2 regions of the Steroidobacter denitrificans genome follow, and region 2 is predicted to be linked to the other one. Evidence: riboswitches for the same ligand, from Rfam matches in the RefSeq annotation. Region 2 holds a riboswitch; the other holds the start of a gene.
What was found. Region 2 has a riboswitch for cyclic di-GMP ahead of ACG33_RS14245 (putative Ig domain-containing protein). Riboswitches for the same ligand answer to the same signal wherever they lie in the genome.

Region 1 (4,607 bases), 400 kb from region 2:
ATGTCGACGAAGTCCAGCAGACCGTGCTGCGCGATCCCATAGAGCATCTCGCGCATTTCCATATGGTCGTAGCCGCCCTGACGAAACTCCTGTGCGCTGATGCGCATGCCCAGCGCCAACGACTCTCCGATACGCCCGCGCACCCGCTTGAGCACCTCCACGACGAAGCGGATGCGCTCGCTCGGCCCGCCCCCCCAGCGGTCGGTGCGCCGGTTGGAAACCGGCGAAAGAAAGGCGTGACCCATGGTCTCGTGCGCGCAATGAATCTCGATTCCATCCGCCCCCACCGACTGCGCCACCCGCGCCGCGGCAGCATATACATCGATGCAATACTCGATCTCCTCCTCCCCCAGCACATGCGGCGTGTAGGACTGCGCGCCGATCATGGGTACTGCCGAAGGACCCCACGCAGAGGTCAGCTGTGTCAGCTGCACCACCGCCACCGAGCCTGCCTCGTGCACCGCGGTGACAAACTTCTTCATCCCCTCGGCAAACGCCGGATACTGATACGCCGCACCATGCGAGGCGCAGCCGATGGACAGGCCGACCTCATCGGCCGTCTCGGGCGGAAACGGCACATCCAGCAGCCAGGTCTCGCTACCGATCCAGCCGGTGCCTCCGCGCGCCTTGGCCACATGATGAGCGATGAAATGCTCATCGATCATCCCCGGGGTCATCGAGGAATTGATGGTGTTGGTCGTCTCGCAGATCCGGTTCGGAACCCGCATCGGACCTATCTGTAATGGCGTGAATAGATGCGTGAATTTCATATCGCTCATGACAGCTTTCCTTCCATCCTCCGTCCCCTCATCCCCCGTCCCGGTCCGCAACCTCGCCTCTCGGTTCGCGATTCGGCCGCTTCTCGCCCCCGCGAAAAATCCGCTCAGGCCGGAGCACTCACCGTCAGCCGCTTCACGGCAAAAGGGCGCTCCGTTTGCATCTGAAAGTAACCCCAGGCGGGAAACACCTTCACCAGCCGCGGCCACAGTGCTTCGCGCTCCTCTGTCGTCACATCGCGCGCCACCGCCGCGTACTTGTCGAAATCAAGCTGCACCCAGCAGTTCGGATTGGCCTGCAGATTCATGATCCAACTCGGATGTTGATCATAGCCGGCCAGCGAGCCCACCACGATCATGTCCTCCCCATCGCGCATGAACACCGCCGGCGTGGTGCGCTGCTTGCCCGTCTTGCGGCCGATCGTCGTCAGCAACAGCGTCGGAAAGCCGCCCTGCGCGTTCTGTCCCGTCGATCGACCCGCAGGATCGGCCAGGTACGCCTCCACATCAGCGTGTGCATCGCTTCTGATCAGTTCCAACGAGGCTGTGCGCTCCTTGAACCAGGCCCACTCCTCATCGTTCATCCAGTCAGGCTTCTGCATGTTCTCTCGATTCGTCTTGGTCACCATTGTCAGCCTCTCCAGATGGGTGATGCGAGATGACGTGCATCTCACGGGACAACTCCTGCGGGACAACTCACACGGGACAATGCCGCGCCGCGGCCTCGCCACGCCCGCCGTGGGTAAACGTGTCTTTTGCGATGGTCGACCCGCCTGGTCAACCCTCATTTGGGGTAGAGCCGCCGTGACTGACGACAGCCGCGAGCAAGACCGTCCTGCCTGTCATGGAGCAGTTTCCGCACGAAATCCTGGCGGGGAATCCTGGAGGGCTCGACATAGAGGGCTTGACATATGCGCCGTCCATGTCAATCATGACATCGTCAAACAATGGGCAAACTCGCCGAAAGGCGGGGACGCAAAGCTTCCGGTCTACAGGAATCATTCCCAGGACAGCGGGGTTGCCGCGGAGCCGCGAACATTGATTCGCGGTTGCCGACTCGCCATCGATCAGCGGTGAATACCGGCCGATCGATCCAGAATCCAAGCGAGACGGACCGTGCAAAGCGACATCCTCCCCGAATGAATTCCCCGCGGGCATTGCGTCGAGCGTCGGCCGCCGGCGAGTTTTACTCGCTCGTGACCGCAGTGCCGGCCCTGAAACAGGCGTCATGGGATCCGTGACCGGGGAACGAGCGTGGCCGACAACACCAGCAAAGTCTTCCAAGCGCCGGCGGTCGAGACCGCCGGTTTCCAGACGGTGACGCATGGCGACGCCGACACCGGGGCAACGCTGTTCGTCATCAATTTATGCGCCTCCATCGCTCCGATCTCGACCGACGGCCGCAATCTTCCAGGCCTGGAGAACTACCGGCTCTATCGAGTTTCACGCCTGGAGGACGGCCGTACCCGCCATCGCCTGCGCCTGGGTTTTTTTTCCAGCGAAGCACACGCCGAGAATGTGCTCGCCCTGGTTCGCCAGCAATACCCGACGGCCTTCACCGCCTGCCTGCACGAGGAAGACCGCAAATTCGCCCGAGGCTACCTGGCGCCGGCCGGCCGCGAAACAGTCGTGAAACCCAGGCCGGCGGCGGCACCCGTTGCCGCACCGACGGCCGGGGAGCGACCGGCGCGCCAAGCACCGGCGGAGCTCGTGGTCACGCCGCTGCAAGCCGCCGGTATCCGGCCCGCCACGACACGTCCCATGCGCCGCTCGCCTCCGCAACTCGATACCACCCAAACGATCCGTGCATTGACGCGCGCGGAACTCGAAGATGAAGGACTGGAAAAGTGGTTTGCCATCCAGTTGGCCGCTTCCGAGCAACCGGTCAATCTCGACACCATGCCGCATCTCGACATCTTCGACGCCTATCGGCTGTACTCGGTGGCCTCGATGAATGCCGGCAAGATCGTGCACTCGCTGCGGCTCGGTTTTTTCAAGGAGGATATTTCGGCCGAAGCGGTCGGCGGCTATCTCAAGACATTTTTCTCGACACCGACGGTTCTGCGCGTGAGCGAAGCCGAGTACACCCGGTTCAAGGCTCCTCCGGAGCAGACACGGCCGGCGGCGAGCGCGGACATCGTCACGCTCACTCCGGCTCGCGCGCCTCGAGCCGACATCCCGACGATAACGCTGGCCGTGCCCACGCCGGACTTCGCCCCCCTGGCAACCGGCGCATTCGAATCGCGGACCGGCGACCGACAGACCGTCGAGCAACTCGATGCCGCAACCACGGGCAGTTTCAAATCCGGTATCAGCGCCTCGACCCTGGCGCAGCTTGCATCACGGCACGAGCCCAAGGCCATTGTGTCTGCGCGGCAGCGTCCGACACCCTCGCGCAACAGGACAGGCATGACGGGCAAGCACAAGGCCCTGGCGCCACGCAGCTTGTCGGAGCAACTGCTGGAAGAAGCTCGTGCCGTCGCACTGTCCGAAAGCGGTATTCGTGAAATTCCCAAGAACGGCTCGCTGTTTTCGCGTCTGGTCGGCAAGCTGACACGTTGACACCGGGCCATCACGACGCTCGGCGCCTCCCGACAGCACAGCGGCACGCTGAAATCCTATCGCCGCACCCAGCGACGCTGCGTACTGCGCCAAGACATCCGACTTGGTGCGCTCCACCAGGACGTCTTGAGTTAACATGTCGCCCGGACCGCCCGCCGGAATCAACCCTTCCCGGCAATACGCAGCCATCCTGACGGCTCGCCGTGGACTCAGCCGTGATTCTCATCCGACGAAGTGTCTTCCATCATCATCCTGCATCCAGTGACCCTGCGCGGCAGCCTGATTGCGGATCATGATATCGGCTCGGGCAAGCGGCCTGCGGCGTTCGCGCCAGCCTGAATCATGAAAGATTCCGGCATCGCCGTGGCGTTGGTTTTCGCCATACTCACGTTCGGACTGTGGGCCTACATGAACCGTCCCGCCGCTGAGCCGCCCTGGCCGGCCCGCGTGCAGGGCATGGCCTTCTCGCCGTTCCACGCCGACCAGGATCCGGCCTATCGCAGACTACCCGACAGAACGCAGATCGAGGCGGATCTGCAGCTGCTGTCCGGCAAGGTCGCCGCGCTGCGCATCTATTCCTCGCTGTACAGCCTGGCGGAAGTGCCGCAGCTCGCCGCACATCACGGCATCAAGATCACGGTCGGCGCCTGGCTGGATACTCGGCGGCACAGCAATGAAGCGGAAATCCACGGAGCCATCCGCCTGGCGCAGGACAATGACAATGTCACCCACGTCATCGTCGGCAACGAAGTCCTGCATCGTGGCGATCTGACGCTCGCCGAGCTGGTGCAGCACATCGACCGAGTCCGGGAAGCGGTGCAACAGCCGGTCAGCACTGCCGAGCCGGCCCATGTCTGGCTGAGGAACCCCGAACTGGCGCAGCACGTGGATTTCGTCACCGTGCACCTGCTGCCTTACTGGGAAGGCATCGGTGTCGAACAGGCGAACGATTTCATTGCCGGCACGATGCGACAGCTGCAAGCGGCTTTTCCCGACAAGCTCATCGTCATCGGAGAGGTGGGTTGGCCTTCCGACGGGCGCACCCGCGGTCAGGCGATCGCCTCGGTCAGTCACGAAGCGCTGTTTCTGCGCCGCTTTCTGCGCCTGGCACGTGATGCAGGCTATGTCTACTATCTGATGGAAGCCTTCGATCAGCCGTGGAAGGCGCGCTTCGAAGGCGCAGTCGGCGCCTACTGGGGCGTGTACGATGTACATCGTCGGCCGAAATTCGAATTCGTCGCTCCCATCGTGCGCGTACAGCGTTGGCAG
Region 2 (4,607 bases):
ATTATGAGCAGCCGGCGCGATCGACGCGGTGGCGGGAGACAAGGCATGAGTGTCATCCTGATTGCATTCGAGCGCGAGTCGGAGCAGAGCGCGATCGAGCAGTTACTGTCCAGTCGTGGCCATCGGGTCATGAAGTCGGCGAACGGCCTGGTCGCCTGGGATACCGCAAGGCGCGAGCCTCCGCATGCCATCATTTCCGATATCGTGTTGCCGCGTATGGACGGCTTTGCGCTGTGCCGCAAGTGGAAACAGGATGAGCGGCTGCAGTCTGTACCATTCCTATTCTATACGCGCCGTCATGACGATCCGAAGTATGAACGCTTCGCCCTGGAACTGGGTGCTGAGCGGTTTCTGGCCCGCTCGGCGCAGCCGGAGTCCTTACTGGCAGCGCTGGATGAAGTATTGGGCGCGGTGGCTGCGGCAAACGACGGATCGGCGTCCCCGGCATCCTCCGGCACGACAGTGCCTTCCCAGACGTCGACTCAGGCAACAACTCAGATAGCGGCCCAGGGGGCGGCTCAGGGCGCGGATCGAACGGCGTTGATCGATACGACCTCTCTGCAGCGTATCGCCGCTCTGGAGGCTGCGTTGAATGAGGCACAGCGAGCTCATGCCGAGGCGCGGAATACCCATGCCGAGGCTCTCGAAGCCATGCGGCGCGACCATGCGCGGGTGCTGGAGAATACCGGGCGTATGCATGCTGAAGCCCTGGCGGAGATGCAGCAGGCGCATGCCAGCATGCAAGCGCAGATGGCTGGGCTGAAAACGGAAAATCAGCGTTTGCGCGAGCGGGATACAACTGGTCGCGTCGCTCAATTGCGACAGACAGCGGTGATCGATCTACTGAGAGGTTCCACGAGCGCCGATGAGGCTACGATTCTTCGATATGCCCTGGAGCAGACCGCCGCCGTGATAAACAGTCCGCTGGCCTGGCTACACTTCGTCGATCATGCGAAGAACCCTTGCCTGGCGGGCTGGTTCGATACCGCTCAACGGCAGGCGGTGCTGGTGAGTCCTGCGCCGCGTTCGATTCAGCCGGGTGAATTCCTGGAAGCGTGCATCAAAGGCCGGCAGGCCGTTGCCGGCAGCGATGCTCAACCGAAGGCCCAGCAGGACGGACTGCCGGCACTAGGGCGATATCTAGCGGTGCCCGCCGTGGTGAACGATGAAGTCGTGGCGGTGCTTGGGGTGGCCAACCGGGATGCCGACTATGCTCAGGATGATCAGCAGGGATTGCTCATGCTCGCGGACAGCTTGCTGCGCATCATTCAGATGAAGCGCGCACAATCACAGGCACTCAAATCGTTCCAGCGCGCCGACGTTGCGCTGCAGGGCATGATCGACTCCTTTGTGCGTGTCGGCGAACACCACGACCCCTACACCGCAGGTTCGGCACGGCGCCTGGCCGCGCTGGCGGTGGCAATCGGGCGTGAAGCCGGCCTGGATGGCGAGCGTCAGCACGCATTACGAGTTGCAGCGATGCTGCACGACATCGGCAACATCGCTGTGCCGGCCTCCATTCTTTCCAAGCCGGCGCCATTGACGGAAACCGAACTGGCCCTGATGCGTACCCATGTCGATGAGGGTTGCCAGCTCCTGGCAGATATCGATTTTGGCGCGCCTATCGCCGATATCATTTATCAAAGTCATGAGCGCTATGATGGCAGCGGCTATCCACGAGGTCTCAAGGCGACGGATATCCTGCTGGAAGCGCGTATCCTCGCGATTGCCGATACGGTCGAGGCAATGTGCTCATCCCGGTCGTACCGCCCTGCCGCCGACATGGCCGCGGCCATCGAAGAGATCAGACGTGGAGCAGGGCGACTGTATGACCCCTATTTGGCGGAGGCCTGCATCCGCCTGATCGATCAGCACGGATATAAGCTGCCGGAATAAATCCGGTAGACAGGATCTCTTGGCGCATCACGCGGCGGAACACCGCGCGATGCCTTGATCGGCTGATTCCTGCCTCCTTCCCCAGCGCCTCACGGCATCCTCAGCGGCTCCATTCCGCGGCCTGCCACATTCTGTATTCACGCTGCAGCCGTACTCCTCGTCCGCTCCCTGCCTGCTCAGTCGTCGGGCGCAGGCGCCGCGGCGTCTCGAGACGATGTCTGCATGCGTCATCCGATTGGCGCACTTACGTGAAATGAGACGGGTGCTGCACTGAGCTGTCGTCGCCCTACGACAATTGCAAACACATATTTGGTGATGTCTACTCGATGCCGCTACGCAAGGGCAGAACCGCTGAAAGGCGGTGACGCAAAGCCTCCGGTCCGAACGCGCGAGGGCGCAGGATAGCGGGGTTGCCGGTAGGAATCTCCATGCGAGTCTCTATCGTCATCCTTTGATCTTCCTCCTTTGCATGTTCCTTCCCCAGGCGCGAACGATAGCGGCGTGCAATGCGGTGCGTTGCGCGAGCAAAGATACGGAAACAGGAGCAGCAAACATTGGTTACGGGCAAACCCGTCGAAAGACGGGGACGCAAAGCTTCCGGTCTACGGGATTCCATCCTACGACAGCGGGGTTGCCGCATGAACCACGTCGCCATTAGCGACCGGAGATCATGTGTTGACCGGCGCCTCGCAGGCACACGTTGCGTACCTGCGGCGTCTCGCCGCTCCAACGGCGCATACCTGCGGCGCTTGCTCATTGCCCCACCTCGAATTTATCGCTCGCAATCATTTTGTGGCCTCGGGCGCAATACGACGCAAAGGTGCAAGGTATGAGCAGTGTTACGATTCTCAACAAATGCGCAACGCTGTTGCTGGCCGCGCTGGTTTTGAGCGGGTGCGGAGGTGGAGGTGGAGGTGGAGATTCCCAGGATCCGGCGGCGGGCACTGTGCCGCCGGCATCGCAACTGGTGGAGTCGACTCTCATCGAAAACAGTCCGCCGGAGATCGCGGGCACGCCGCCTGCAGCGGTGCAGGCAGGCGAGGTGTACTCGTTCATGCCCGTGGCCAGCGATGCCGACGGCGATTTTCTCGAGTTTACCGTGACCAACAAGCCTGCCTGGGCGCAGTTCAGCGTCGAGACGGGGCGGCTGACCGGTACACCCGACGACGCCAGTGTAGGTGAGACGGAGGATATCGTCATTTCCGTGACCGACGGGCGAGATACACGCTCCGTCGGTCCGTTCAAGATCCGTATCCATTCTCGCAATCTGCCGCCGTCGCCTGCTGTGAATGCGGCACCGGTGATTTCGGGTGTGCCGAGCGGTTCGGTTCTGGTGAACCAGGCCTACCTGTTCCAGCCCGTCGCGACGGATGCGGACGGTGACCGGTTGTCGTTCTCCATTTCCAACCGTCCTTCCTGGGCCAGCTTCAGCACCAGCACCGGCCGGCTCAGCGGCACGCCTGGTGTGAACCGGGCTGGACGCTATGCCAATATCACGATCAGCGTAAGCGACGGCAAAGCCGGCACAGCCTTGGCGCCATTTTCCATCGAAGTGCGATCCGACAATCGCGCCCCGACGATCAGCGGCACCCCTGCGGCAGCGGTTCAAGCAGGGCAGGCCTATTCATTCCAACCGTCCGCCAACGATCCTGACGGTGATACGCTGACCTACTCGATATCGAACCGTCCGAGCTGGGCTGCTTTCAGCAGCAGCACCGGCCGGCTTAGCGGCACGCCCTCGGCCGGCGAGGTCGGCAACTATGCGAACATCGTTATCGGCGTGAGCGACGGGCGTGCCTCGGCGATGCTGAGCGCCTTTTCCATCGTCGTCCAGGAGAAGCCCAATGCGGCGCCGAAGATCAGCGGCACGCCGCCCGGCAGCATCGATGTCGGAGCGGCCTACTCGTTCGTTCCCAGCGCCAGTGATGCCGATAAAGATACGCTGGGCTTCTCGATCCAGAACAAGCCTGTCTGGGCAAATTTCGATACGGCAACCGGTCGGCTCAGTGGTTCGCCGGCCGATAGCCATGTAGGCGCTACGACGGGTATCGTCATCAGTGTAAGCGACGGTCGTGCAACGGCATCGCTGCCGGCGTTCTCGATCACGGTGAAGGCCGTGGAAAACAAGGCACCGATCATCAGCGGTACGCCGGCGACGAGCGTGAATGCAGGGGTGGCCTATAGCTTCCGGCCGACAGCTTCCGATCCGGAAGGTGATAATCTGACATACAGTATCAAGAGACTGCCGGCCTGGGCGTCGTTCAATACGAATACCGGCCGCTTGTCGGGCACTCCGGCCGAGAGCGACGCAGGCAGTTACGCGAACATCGTCATCTCTGTCAGCGATGGCAAGAATACGACGAGCCTGCCGGCTTTCATGATTACGGTCGTCAAGTCCTCGACCGGTGTTGCGACGGTGCAATGGACGCCTCCGACGGAAAATTCCGACGGTACTCCATTGACAGATTTGGCAGGATTTCGCGTCAAGTACGGCAAGTCGGCCTCTACTCTGGATCAGACGGCCGATATAGAAAATCCGGGCGTGGCCACCTACGTGGTGGAGGATCTCACTTCAGGTACTTGGTATTTCGCAGTGCTGGCGTATACCAGCAGCGGTATAGAAAGCGGTTTGTCCAACATCGCCAGCAAGACCATACCTTAGATATTCTTCGGAGACAGTTCCTCGGCTTGCGGATCGGGAACGAATCGTT

Region 1: it holds a riboswitch for cyclic di-GMP, as region 2 does, so the genes downstream of both, ACG33_RS12465 (hypothetical protein) here and ACG33_RS14245 (putative Ig domain-containing protein) in region 2, are expected to answer to the same signal.

Annotation. Positions count from the first base shown of each region.
Region 1 is NZ_CP011971.1:2,767,737-2,772,343, forward strand. It holds gene ACG33_RS12455 (FAD-dependent oxidoreductase) at 1-779, opposite strand, end outside; gene ACG33_RS12460 (nitroreductase/quinone reductase family protein) at 884-1,405, opposite strand; cyclic di-GMP riboswitch class I at 1,717-1,802, shown strand; gene ACG33_RS12465 (hypothetical protein) at 2,031-3,338, shown strand; gene ACG33_RS12470 (glycosyltransferase) at 3,681-4,607, shown strand, end outside.
Region 2 is NZ_CP011971.1:3,168,840-3,173,446, reverse strand. It holds gene ACG33_RS14250 (HD domain-containing phosphohydrolase) at 46-1,896, shown strand; cyclic di-GMP riboswitch class I at 2,228-2,314, shown strand; cyclic di-GMP riboswitch class I at 2,450-2,535, shown strand; gene ACG33_RS14245 (putative Ig domain-containing protein) at 2,726-4,558, shown strand.